2 regions of the Shewanella sp. Iso12 genome follow, and region 1 is predicted to be linked to the other one. Evidence: riboswitches for the same ligand, from Rfam matches in the RefSeq annotation. Region 1 holds a riboswitch; the other holds the start of a gene.
The links. Region 1 has a riboswitch for thiamine pyrophosphate ahead of HCX89_RS06015 (TonB-dependent receptor). Riboswitches for the same ligand answer to the same signal wherever they lie in the genome.

Region 1 (6,394 bases):
GCCAGGAAGTGTTCCATATCCACATGCATCTGCTTGGCGGTAAAGCCTTGGGGCCTATGGTGAGTTCAGCGTCATGAAAGTGAATCCGGAGTTTTTCCCGCTGACGACTCTGGCTACCCGTTTCGTCAACCAGTTGGCCCAGTGCCGCCGTCTCGGGCTCAAGGTGCATGAGGCCAGTGAGCACCATGTACTGATAGAATTGCCTTACAGCACCGAGCTGGTGGGTTACCCTGAAACCGGGGTTATTCATGGTGGGGTTATCACCACATTGATGGATACTGCCAGTGGTTGCGCCGTGGTTTGTGCCATCAAGGACAAATATGGTTCGCTGGAGATCTCGCCAACTCTGGATCTGCGGGTCGACTATATGAAGCCTGCCGAGCCCCACAAGCCGGTGTATGGTTTTGCCGAGTGTTATAAGTTGTCATCCAGCGTCGCGTTCACCCGGGCCATCGCCTATCAGGACAGCATAGACGACCCCATCGCCCATGCGGTTGGCTCCTTTATGCGGATAAGCCCTGAAATGATAGGGGATACTTTCCGCAAGGCACTGATGGGTGAGGAGACGAAATGACAGATCCCAAGGCATCCATGGATGTAAAAAGCATAGTTGCTAAAGTGACAGAAACCAATGATTTCAGTCACTTGCTTGAGCATGTTCCCTATGCTCGCTTTATCGGCATGCAGGTGGACAGGTTTGGCGATGAACTGGTGTTTCGTCTGCCGGCCAAAGATGACAACATAGGTAACCCGGTACTGCCGGCCATTCACGGTGGCGTGATAGCCGGGTTTATGGAGATGTCGGCCATCATCCAGCTTATGGTGTTTATGCAAACCAGTAAGGTGCCCAAGGTGGTTGATTTTTCCATCGACTACTTACGCGCCGGTTATCATAAGGACAGCTTCGCCGAGTGCCGAATAACCCGTCAGGGGCGGCGAGTGGCCAATGTCAATATCGACTGCTGGCAAACCAACCGCAAACAGTTGATTGCAACGGCCAGGGCGCACTTTTTGATTGATTGAGAATAAGGGATTGGCAGATGAAAAAAGTCTTGGTAATAGCAGCAACCGTGCTGGCTCTGGCAGGCTGCGCCAACCATACGGCCGGGGTGTATGCCAGCTCGACCGGTGAAAGCCGCGCAGACAACAGCAGCTTTGCCCGCTCTGTGAGTGTGGGTGATCTTATGGCCAGAGGCGAGGGCGGCTTGCTCAGAGGCACAGCCACCATCAGCAGCAAGGTCGCTACCGATATGCGCATTCAGTACAAGTTCACCTGGTATGATGCCAGCGGCTATACCCTGGATGATGAAGGTGTGTCCTGGAAGTCGGTTAAGCTGCATGGTAAACAGCAGTTGCAGGTGAGCGCCGTGGCGCCGAATCCGACCGCCAGCCGTTTTGAGATCTATGTGCGCGAGGCCTTTTCAAACTAAAAGTTGAAACCTCGGCACCACTGCCGCCCGAGCCATTATTCCCGTTGAATGCTCAACACTCGGGAGTATTGGGGTGGGCGGTTTTTTTATGCCCTCGGGTACAATTTGGCAACCTGGCTCACTTTTGTTGGTAACTCGTGTATACTGGCCCGCGCCAAGGGGTGTTTACCGCATTGCGGTTGACTGAGATGTCGTATGACGAACCCTTAGAACCTGATCCGGCTAGTACCGGCGTAGGAATGGGCCACAATTCGTGCACTTTCAACTCGCTTTCTTATTGCCGGATCTCAAACTGTGAATATTTGAGGTCCTATGTCCAAGTTTACCGTACCTACTCTGCTTGCCAGCACCATTCAGATGCTGCTGTGGGCACCCGTTCATGCCGCCGATAATCCCGGCGTTGAAAAGCAAGATGAGCAACAAGCCATGGAAGTAATAGTCGTCAGCGGCGACTTTCGTGGCCTGACGCTGGAGAAGATGCCCTCCAGTGTGACTGTTATCGATGAGCAGCGCATTGAAGATCAAGGCGCCGAGCATTTCGAAGACATGCTGGGTAACGTGGCCAATTTCAACTGGTCAGGTGCCAGCTCCCGGCCAAGATACTTCCAGATCCGCGGCGTAGGTGAGCAGGAGCAATACCAGGGAGCCCCCAACTCCTCTGTGGGCTTTATTATCGATGATATCGATCTCTCCGGGCTGGGCAGCGTTTCCAGCCTGTACGACCTGCAGCAGTTTGAAGTGCTGCGCGGCCCACAGGGCACCCGCTATGGCGCCAATGCCCTGGCCGGTCTTATCTATCTCAAGAGCAATGATCCCACAGACGTGTTCGAGCACGGCGCCGAAGTCTCGCTCGGTAATGATAATCTGCAAACCTTCAGCGGCTTCAGCTCCGGCCCAGTGACTGATTCCGGCAAGTTGCTCTATCGTGTGGCGCTGCAGCAACACAAGCAGAACGGTTATCGCGACAACCTGTATCTGGGCCGTGACGATACCAATGAGCGCGATGAATTCAGCGGTCGTATCAAGCTGCGCTGGTACGCCACCGACAAGTTGCAGGCGGACTTCACTCTACTGCACGCCGATTTTGACAATGGTTATGATGCCTGGACCCTGGACAATAACGGCTTCGATACCATTACCGATGCGCCGGGCGTCGACAAGCAGCGCACCACGGGATCCAGTCTCAAGCTGAGTTATACCGGCTTCGAGGCTTTTGAGCTGGTGTCCCTGTCAAGCTATGCCGCAACAGATCATCACCACGGTTACGACGGTGACTGGGCCAACCCGGATTACTGGGCCGGGAAAGAGTGCGGCGGCGCACCCTGTGAGTACGATTACACCTGGGATAAACGCGGTGAGCGGCGCACTCTATCACAGGAGTTCAGATTCAGCTCCAACGAGGCCGGGCGGATTTTCGGCGGCAGCACAGACTGGCTGGCCGGGCTCTATTTTATGGATCTCGATGAGGACAATGATCTCTACTCTGAATACAACGGCGGGCCGGATGAAGTGCTGACTTCCCGCTACAGCGCCAGTAACTATGCGGTGTTTACCCAGTTGGACTCAGATCTGGGGGCGGGCTACAGCCTGTCTATCGGTGCTCGGATCGAGCGACGTGAGAGTGACTACAGCGACAGCAATGGTGATGCCTTTAGCCCATCGGAAAACATGTGGGGCGGCCATATCGCCCTGTCCAAGGCGCTGGCTGAACATCATGAAGCCTATGTTCGGATAGCCAGGGGCTACAAGGCCGGTGGTTTCAATATGACGCTGCCCCAGGAGCTGGCCGACAAGAAAGAGTTCGATACCGAAATCCTCTATAACTATGAACTGGGGCTGAAATCCAGCTGGGCCGATGGCTTGTTGGATACTCGTCTGGCACTGTTCTTTATGGACAGGGAAGATCAGCAGGTAGCGGCCTCGCTGCAGGATCCTGTCGATCCCCAGCGCTTTATTCTGTTCACCGAAAACGCCGGCAGCTCCAATAACTATGGCGCCGAGCTGGAAGCCAACTGGTATCCCACAGATTCACTGCAGTTCTACACCAGCCTTGGATATCTGCAGACAGAATACGGTGATTACCTGTATCAGGATAAATATGGCAACCCTGTGGATCTCAGCGGCCGGGAACTGGCCCACTCGCCGAGATGGACCTATAGTCTCGGCATGACCTGGCGCAATGACATGGGCTGGTTTACCAACCTCAACAGCAGTGGCAAGAGTGCGTTCTACTACTCAGACAGCAATGACTCCCGATCTGAAGACTATCAAGTGGTCAACGCCAAGCTGGGCTATGAGGCCGACAAGTGGTCGGTTTACCTCTGGGGCCGCAACCTGTTCGATGAAAAATACGGCGTGCGCGGTTTCTACTTCGGCAATGAGCCGGATCAGGACTGGGCCGAGAAGCAATATATCCGCTACGGAGACCCACGCCAGGTTGGTGTGACCTTCAAGGTCAAATTTATCTGATGGCATAAGCCGTTGTCGGCCGGGGCGTGTTGCAGCGCCCCGGTTCATTACAGGAGATGTAAAATGAAGTTAACTGCCGAAATCAGCATGTATCCGCTCCACGATGAGTATCTGGAGCCTATTCAATGGTTTATCAAGCGCCTAGACAGTTATGCCAACATAGAGAGAACCACCAATGCCATGGCGACTCAGGTGTGCGGAGATTATGCCGAGGTGATGGCCATGCTGGCCACTGAGATGCAGGCAGCGCACGAGAAATTTGGCAAGGCGGTGTTTGTCTGTAAATTTATCGGCGGTGAGCTGAACTTGGGCCACAGGGAATAACCCATGAGTGAATTCTGGCACTGGCTCGCCGAGGCCGGCTCTCAGGCCCAGGGCATGGGCGCCTGGGAAGCGGTAGCCGTGGTATTGGCCTTAGCCTATCTGCTGCTGGCCATGAAAGCCAATATCTGGTGTTGGGCGGCAGCCTTTGCCAGCACCGCCATCTATACTGTGCTGTTCTGGAAAGTCGCGCTGCTGATGGAGTCAGTGCTCAACGTCTATTACATGGCGATGGCGCTGTACGGATACTGGCTCTGGCGCCGGGGTGGGGAAAACCATCAAGGAGTGGCCGTGACCTCCTGGCCCTGGCAGCGGCACCTGGTACTGATTTTGTTGACTGGGTTGGTGTCTCTGTTTGTCGGTCATATGATGGCAACTTTCACTCAGGCAGCCTTTCCCTACCTGGATGCGGCAACCAGCTGTTTTGCTGTGATGACGACTTTTCTGGTGGCGCGTAAAGTGCTGGAAAACTGGCTCTATTGGGTGGTTATCGATCTGGTGTCCATCTATCTCTATTTAAGCAAGGGCTTGATGTTGACCTCACTCTTGTTTGTGCTCTACGTGGGGATGGCGGTAGCCGGATACTTTATCTGGCGCGCCAGAGCCCAGGAGTCCCGCGGTCGCGACTCCTCACAGCTTGAAAGCGGCGCGGCATGAAAGGCAAACCGCTGACAGCACTTGAAGCCAGTCTGGGTGAAGGTTTGAGCTGTGAGCTCAATGCCGCCCTCAAGCGGCTACAGTTGTGGCCGCTTGAGGGGGCCAAGCCGCTCACCCTTGGGCTAAGCAACCAAAACTGGCTCTTGCAGGCAGGTAGCGAGTCAATGGTGCTGAGAGTCAATTCCCCGGGCTCAGACCGTATCTGCGACAGAAACAACGAACTGGCATGTTGGCGGGTTGCTGAGAAGGCGAACCTGGCACCAGGGCTGATTTGGGTCAGCGCTGACAAGGGTTTATATCTGAGCCGCTTTATCGAACAAGCGCCGCAAGCCAACTGGCAGCAGTTACTCGCATCCAAAGGCGCGACCGAGATCGCAAGCGCGGCTCAAAAAGCCTATGCAAACTCAAAGAACCTCTCTGGCCTGCTTGAGCGCAAACATGATTCTAAACATGAATCTAAACATGAGTTTAAACATGAGCCTAAACATGAATTTGGCTCAGGCGCTGTATTGGGAGCCAAGCAAGGCAAATCACCTCAGGCCTTACTGCTGGAGTTGCTGCTGGGGCTGAGGGCCTTGCCGGCCCCCAAGCTCGAAATCAGTGTTGCCGAGCAGTGGCGCATCTATCTGGAGCGGCTCGATGGCATGGCTCTGAGCCGGGTGCAGCCTTCAAGCTGGCAACAGCGGCTCATGCAACTTCACTCGGCCCAAGGGTTATTCGAGCAGTGCAACACTCGGCTGGAGGCCTGTCTGCTGAGGCCTCAGTATTGTCACAGGGATCTCAATCCTCATAACCTGTTGCTGGCCGAGGATGGACTCAAGTGCGTCGATTTCGAATACGCCTGCGCTTCCCACCCGCTGTTTGAGTTGGCCGGGGTGCTGTCATCCCATCAACTGAGCGCCGAGGGGCAACAGTGGCTCATCTATCACTATCTTGAGCAGCATCCGCATTTAACCGGCGATGCCCACCTGGCCGTGGCTGCAGCCGTCGATGTCTACTGGCTGTTTGCCTGCTGCTGGGCCTTGCAGATGGCCTGGGATAATCAGCAGCAGTCTTATCTCGACTGGTTTGATGACTTCTGGCATCTTGTAAAGCATCAATGAGTCAGGCAGGGAAGCTGTCGCCTGGCCTAAGCCAACTTAAAGTATTTAATGGATGAAACGCATTGTTATTGCCCTGGCGCTGCTAATTGCGCTCAGTGCCTGCTCCACCAAGGTCAGCTATTATTTCCTCGATTGGGCCATAGAGTGGCAGCTGGAAGATTATGTCACTCTTGACCGGCAACAGGAGCAGGCGTTTGACGCCATTCTCGACCCTTTTCTCGCCTGGCATCGCAGCCAGGAGTTACCCAGATACAGTGCCCAGTTAAAAACGCTGCAAACCGAGCTTGCCGATGGCACTTTAACGCCGCAGAGTTGGCGCCGTCATGTGGATATGGCAAGAGATCACTGGTTTCGGCTGTTTGCCCAGGTGTTTGACGATCTTTTGCCCCTTATCGCTTCTTTGAGTGACAAGCA
Region 2 (6,394 bases), on a different contig from region 1:
TGGCCAGATAAAAGTGTACAGCTGTTCGCTGAGATTGATTTGTTCTTTAAACCGTATCGTCTGCATTTTTTGCAAACGTCTAATGCTGCACCTTAACAACTCGTTGCCCGGCTTCCAAGTCGCTTTTTACAGTTAATTTGTTCAGAGGATCCCGTCAGCCTTATTTGACAAAGGTTTTACCTGTTTTGTTTGAAGCCGTCGATTTGAGTTTGTAGCGTAAATTGCTTTTCAAACAAGGGAATGAACTTTTTACCGAGGGTTTTCTCTAACACTGAGTTTACATTTGGTGAAAGATAAATCAGCGGCTTATGCCTCCACATTCAGATAAATTGATTGCCAGCCGAGACGAAAGCCCGGCGACAATGGCAAGCTTGAGCTTCAGCATTCCGGGTAGGGATGCTGCCTTTGAGCTTGATCTGGATGAAATCCTTAACACAGGTTCCTGCCAACCAAGCCATTTTCAAATACATTCGATTGACCCTTTCTTTGACCAATCGCTTTTTAGTCAACAGCTTGGGGTTCAACCCCAATGCCTGGCGCAAGTTGGCATGACTAAAAAAGCAGAGCAGGGGGATGCTGAGGCAAAGGGCAACGCCTTCAGTAGTTGGACCGTGGCGGGAGCCGCGCACTTAGTGCTATTGCTGGGGTTATCCTGGTTTTGGCAGCAAGCCGAATGGCGAAGAGTGGTGACAGAGCCTGCCAAACCCAAGGCGTTGCAATCCTATCTTTATTTCAGTCAGCCCAGCCCCAAACCGTTAACGTCAGTGCCGGAAGCCTTGGCCGAAGAAGCAATAATCCAGTCCAAGGAAGCGATAGAGGTTAAAAAAGCTGACTCGAGCAAGCGTTCTGAGCCACAAAAAACCGAGCAACAAAACACTGAGCCACAAGAGCAGGCTGCCGAAGAGCCGCTGCAAGAGACTGAACAAGTGGCTGTTCAAGACCAGAAAGAGCAAAGCATCCCCAAGACTCGGGCTCAAAGCGTTAAGTCTATTGATAGAGTCATTGAAAAAACAAAAAATGCAGCCGTATCTGCGCCAGAGCGAACAAATGACTTTAAACCGCAGCCGGCAGAGCAAGCTCAGCTTGACTTCAGTTCAAGCGCATTAAAGTCTGCCCGAAAAGTATTGCAACACTCGCAACAGCAGGCGCTGCAGCAGTTATCACAACAATATGCGGATAAGGCCACGGGACGCAAGAGCCTCAGTGAAATGGATGGGGAGATGGAGGAGCTTTGGGTCAATGACGCCGATGATTTCAATAAAGTGGCCAGTCTTGATCTGCCGCTTGACCCCAACCGTATCGTCAAAGATGGTGATACCTGCTATCGGGTCGTCAAGGTGCCGACTCCGCTCAATCCCTACGCCGAAAATTTGGGGTTTCCATTTAAGTGCGGTCAGACAGAGATGGAAAAAGCACTCAAGGAGGCGGTGGTCAGCCGTCTAAAGCGGCTTGGTAAGTGAGTTTTGTAATCAATTTATTTGATTGGAAATAGATTGGTTTCCAGATTTTTGTAAATATTTTCATTAACTTCAAATAATTAACTTATGATTTTAATGGATTAGATTCTGCGGCGCGTTTTGCTGTCGGGCTTGTTTCCCGCTTCCGCTTGTGCTTATACTCGGCAGTAATCTTGTCGGAGTGCCCTCTGGGCTGAGACCGTTTATTCGGGATCCGTTGAACCTGATCAGGCTAGCACCTGCGAAGGAAACAAGCATTCAGCTGCAGCATTACCGCAGCCACTGCGAGCAAAAATCTATGCCAAAGGCTTTAAAGAGCCGAGGCGATATCTGGCTTCTCCAGCTGACATTGAACTGACCTGAAACCACGAGGTCAGTCTGCCAACACCGCCGGAGGAGGACTCCAAATCAAGGAGTTTAATCAGTCAGCTCGCGCCGCTTATTATTCAACTCTCCTGACAAGCAATTTCATTTTCCAAAAGAGTGAGCTTGCTTATGTCAAATCGTCAATCCAATCGTCGTCAAACCCGTGAGGCCGCCCAGGCTTTTATCGATAACCTTAAACCCTTGTTGCATCCCAATTCACAGAAGCTGTTTGTTCAGGGTTCCCGGGCAGATATTCAGGTTGCCATGCGCCAAATCAGGCAGACAGACACCCGAATACCAACCCAAGATGGCAGTGAGCAATTTGAACCCAATCCCGCTGTACGTGTTTATGATTGTGCCGGCCCTTACTCAGATCCCAACGCAGCTATCAATGTGCGCCAGGGCCTGGATAAACTGCGCCAGGGCTGGATTTTAGAGCGTGATGATACGCAAGAGCTGACTTCTGTCAGCTCCAGTTTTACCCAGCAGCGGCTGGCGGATGAAGGGCTGGATCATTTGAGATTCGACGCTTTGCCCAAACCGCGCCGGGCCAAGCCGGGTAAGCGGGTGACCCAATTGCATTACGCCCGCGCCGGCATTATCACTCCTGAAATGGAATATATCGCCATTCGTGAAAATATGGCCCGGGCCAACGAAGCGCTTGCCAAAGATCCGCAGCTGGCCCGCAAGGCCAAAGGAGAAGCCTTTGGCGCTATAGTTGCCACGCCGATAACCCCTGAGTTTGTCCGCAGCGAAGTGGCCCGTGGCCGCGCCATCATTCCCGCCAACATCAACCATCCGGAAGCCGAGCCTATGATTATCGGCCGTAACTTTTTGGTGAAGGTTAACGCCAATATCGGTAATTCGGCGGTGACCTCTTCCATCGAGGAAGAGGTGGAAAAACTGGTGTGGGCCACCCGTTGGGGCGCCGATACAGTGATGGATCTGTCCACCGGCCGTTATATCCACGAAACCCGCGAATGGATAGTGCGTAACTCGCCTGTGCCCATAGGTACCGTGCCCATCTATCAGGCGCTGGAAAAGGTCAACGGCATTGCCGAAGATCTCAGTTGGGAAGTGTTTCGCGACACCCTGATAGAGCAGGCCGAACAAGGGGTGGATTACTTCACCATTCATGCCGGGGTCTTGCTGCGCTATGTGCCCATGACGGCCAATCGGGTGACCGGCATGGTATCCCGCGGCGGCTCCATTATGGCCAAGTGGTGCCTGAGCCATCATAAGGAAAACTTCCTCTACAGCCATTTCCGCGACATCTGTGAGCTTTGCGCCGCCTATGATGTTTCTCTGTCGCTCGGTGACGGCATGCGCCCCGGCTCGATCGCCGATGCCAACGACGAGGCTCAGTTTGCCGAGCTGGAAACCTTGGGTGAGCTGGTGAAAATCGCCTGGGAGTACGATGTGCAGACCATAATCGAAGGGCCGGGCCATATTCCTATGCAGCTGATCAAGGAAAATATGGACAAGCAGCTTGAGTACTGTGATGAGGCGCCTTTCTACACCTTGGGGCCCCAGACCACGGATATTGCGCCCGGTTATGATCATTTCACCTCTGGCATAGGCGCGGCGATGATTGCCTGGTACGGCTGTGCCATGCTCTGTTATGTGACCCCCAAGGAGCATCTGGGCTTGCCCAATAAGGAAGACGTTAAACAAGGGCTTATTGCATACAAAATTGCGGCGCATGCCGCCGATGTTGCCAAGGGACACCCAGGTGCCCAGCTGCGCGACAATGCGTTGTCAAAGGCCAGATTCGAGTTTCGCTGGGAAGATCAATATAACCTGGGGTTGGATCCCGATACCGCCCGGGCGTTCCACGATGAATCCCTGCCTCAGGAGTCTGCCAAGGTGGCGCATTTTTGCTCCATGTGCGGCCCCAAGTTCTGCTCGATGAAAATCACCCAGGATGTACGCGACTATGCAGCGTCTTTGGCTGCATCCTTGTCTGCATCTCAGCTAGCTTCGGGGGATTCGTCAGGGCCAGACGCGGCAGAGCGCCAAACCGAGCCAGTGCAGGCTGAAGAACTGACGGTACAGCCGCTGGAAGTACTGGATGCCGAGGCGGGGATGGCGCGGATGTCGGCGCAGTTCAAGGCCGCTGGCAGCGCCCTGTATCATCCGGCTACAGCAGGCGAAAAGCCCTTGTCCAATCCAAAACCCGAGTCCAATCCCAAGTCCTATCCCAATCCCGAGCCAGAGGCTACACGCTATGAAGAGGAAGCCTGAAATGGCGGCTGATAAAAGGCCGATAGTCTGGAGCATAGCCGGCTCAGACAGTGGCGGCGGCGCCGGTATCCAGGCCGATCTTGCCACCTTGAGTAATCTTGGCTGCCATGGCTGCTCTGTTATCACCACTTTGACCGCCCAGAGCAGTGTGGCAGTGACGCTAACCGAGGCGGTGAGCGAGGAGATGTTGCTGGCGCAGCTCAATGCTCTGCTCGGTGACTTGCCGCCCAAGGCGATAAAAATTGGCTTGCTTGCCAATCAAGCGCAGCTGCAGCTGCTTTGTGACTGGTTGGCTCGGCACCTGCCTGATGTTCCTTTGGTGGTCGACCCCGTCATGGTGGCCAGTTGCGGCGATGCACTCTCAAAGAGCACTGCAACGGACACGGCGCGGCTGGATTACCGGCCGCTGGCGGCGCTCGCCACTGTGCTGACCCCCAATATTCACGAGCTGGCATTGCTGAGTCGCAGCGATATTCATGACTTTCCTTCCTGGCAAGATGCGGCAACTTGCCTGGCAAACGAACTGCCTTGCCATCTCTTGGCCAAGGGCGGGGATTTCGAGGCGGGGATCGCGCGCGGCTTGGCAGAAGACTTGCTGCTTGTTAAAGACTTGCCTCACAGCTCCGGGTTGCATCAACGGCAGGGGTTTGTGTTGGCGAGCCCAAGGCAAGCATCCAGCAACAACCATGGCAGCGGCTGCACGTTATCCAGTGCCATAGCGGCATTTTTGGCCCACGACTGGATCTTGCCCGATGCCCTAATTCTGGCCAAGGCCTATATCAATGGCGCTTTGGCGCAGAGTTATCGGGTAGGCAGTGGTCCCGGCCCCTTAGGTCGCCCCGGGGCTTGTCTGGCCGCCGAGCTTATGCCTGTCATTTGGCCGCTGGAGGATTATCCCTGGGCCAACCCAGCCCAGGTGCTCGGCGCCCCTTGGCTTGCAGCGCCAACCTCTGCTGATGCTGTTAGTGTTAAAGGCGTTAGTGCTGAAGGCTTTAAAACACTGCCCCATAATCTGGGTATCTATCCGGTCGTGGCCGATGTCGAATTGCTGGAAGCCTTACTCAAGGCAGGTTGCCGCACCATTCAATTGCGGCTCAAGGAGGAAGTGCTGCCCGGCTCGAGCGCCGAGCGGGCGATCATTCGCGCCATCGCGCTCGGGCGCCAATATCAGGCGCGGGTCTTTATCAATGATCACTGGCAACTGGCCATTGTCCACGGCGCCTTTGGTGTGCATTTGGGCCAGGAGGATCTCAGCCAGGCATCCCTTGAGGCCATCCAAGGGGCGGGTATGGCGCTGGGGTTATCCAGTCATGGTTATTTCGAGGCGCTGCTTGCATTGCGCCACAGGCCCAGTTATCTGGCCCTCGGGCATATCTTTGCCACCAAGACCAAAGTGATGCCGTCTCTGCCCCAGGGACTGACGCGCCTTGGCGCCTATAGCGAAACTTTCGGCTCCTTGCTGCCGACGGTCGCCATTGGCGGCATTGACGAGCATAACCTCGATGCCGTCAAGCATACCGGTGTGGCCAATGTCGCCGTGGTGCGGGCCATTACCGAGGCCGCCGAACCGGTAACGGCTTTCAGGCACCTGACACAAAGCTGGTTAGGGCGAGCAGCCACGATTGCAAGCGGGATTAGCTATGCCCAACAAAATGCCGGGCTTCAGGAAGGTGCAGCTGAGCGGGATGGTACTGGAGTTCTGGGCCGTGCTGGGGTTGAGGACTGTACCGGGCTGAGCGATCGCGACTTTATCCGTTACGGTAGCCAGTTGCTGCTGCCCAGAGTCTCAGAAGCGGGGCAGCTCGCCTTACAGGTAAAGACGGTCGCCATAGTGGGGCTCGGAGGTCTTGGTCATCATCTGGCGCGCTCTTTGGCCGCCGCCGGAGTAGGGCGTCTCATTCTAATCGATCCCGATATTGTCGAGTTGGGTAATCTGCCGAGGCAACTGCTCTACAACGAGCAGGATATCGGCCGTTTGAAGGTCGACGTGGCCAAGGAAAAGCTGGGGCGCGATTATCCAAACTGCCTGATTGAGATTGAGCCCAAGCTATTTGGCCCCAAGAGCGCGGAGCTTATTAGTGAGGCGTCACTGGTATTGGATGCCAGCGACAATTTTTTTTGCCGTCATAACCTTAACCAAGCCTGTGTGAAGTTGGGCAAAGAGCTGATTGCGGCGGCGATCAGCGCCGATTCCGGCCTATTGTGTCATACCGCCCCTTGGCTTAACCCAGAGGCGGGCTGTTATGAATGCCTGTTCCCGCGAGACAGCACTGGCTCGGGGCGCTGCCGCGACATGGGGGTGCTGGGGCCTGCGGTGCAAACCCTGG

Region 2: linked by a shared signal. The riboswitch ahead of thiC (phosphomethylpyrimidine synthase ThiC) and the one ahead of HCX89_RS06015 (TonB-dependent receptor) in region 1 are both predicted to bind thiamine pyrophosphate.

Annotation. Positions count from the first base shown of each region.
Region 1 covers NZ_JAAUHW010000002.1:453,244-459,637, forward strand. Annotated here, with positions in the region: gene hinT (purine nucleoside phosphoramidase) at 1-77, shown strand, start outside; gene HCX89_RS06000 (PaaI family thioesterase) at 74-574, shown strand; gene HCX89_RS06005 (PaaI family thioesterase) at 571-1,023, shown strand; gene HCX89_RS06010 (YcfL family protein) at 1,041-1,430, shown strand; TPP riboswitch at 1,578-1,687, shown strand; gene HCX89_RS06015 (TonB-dependent receptor) at 1,743-3,899, shown strand; gene HCX89_RS06020 (hypothetical protein) at 3,963-4,223, shown strand; gene pnuC (nicotinamide riboside transporter PnuC) at 4,227-4,877, shown strand; gene HCX89_RS06030 (phosphotransferase) at 4,874-5,980, shown strand; gene HCX89_RS06035 (DUF6279 family lipoprotein) at 6,033-6,394, shown strand, end outside.
Region 2 covers NZ_JAAUHW010000006.1:149,285-155,678, forward strand. Annotated here, with positions in the region: gene HCX89_RS12610 (hypothetical protein) at 549-1,460, shown strand; TPP riboswitch at 1,625-1,724, shown strand; gene thiC (phosphomethylpyrimidine synthase ThiC) at 1,953-4,067, shown strand; gene HCX89_RS12620 (bifunctional hydroxymethylpyrimidine kinase/phosphomethylpyrimidine kinase) at 4,069-6,394, shown strand, end outside.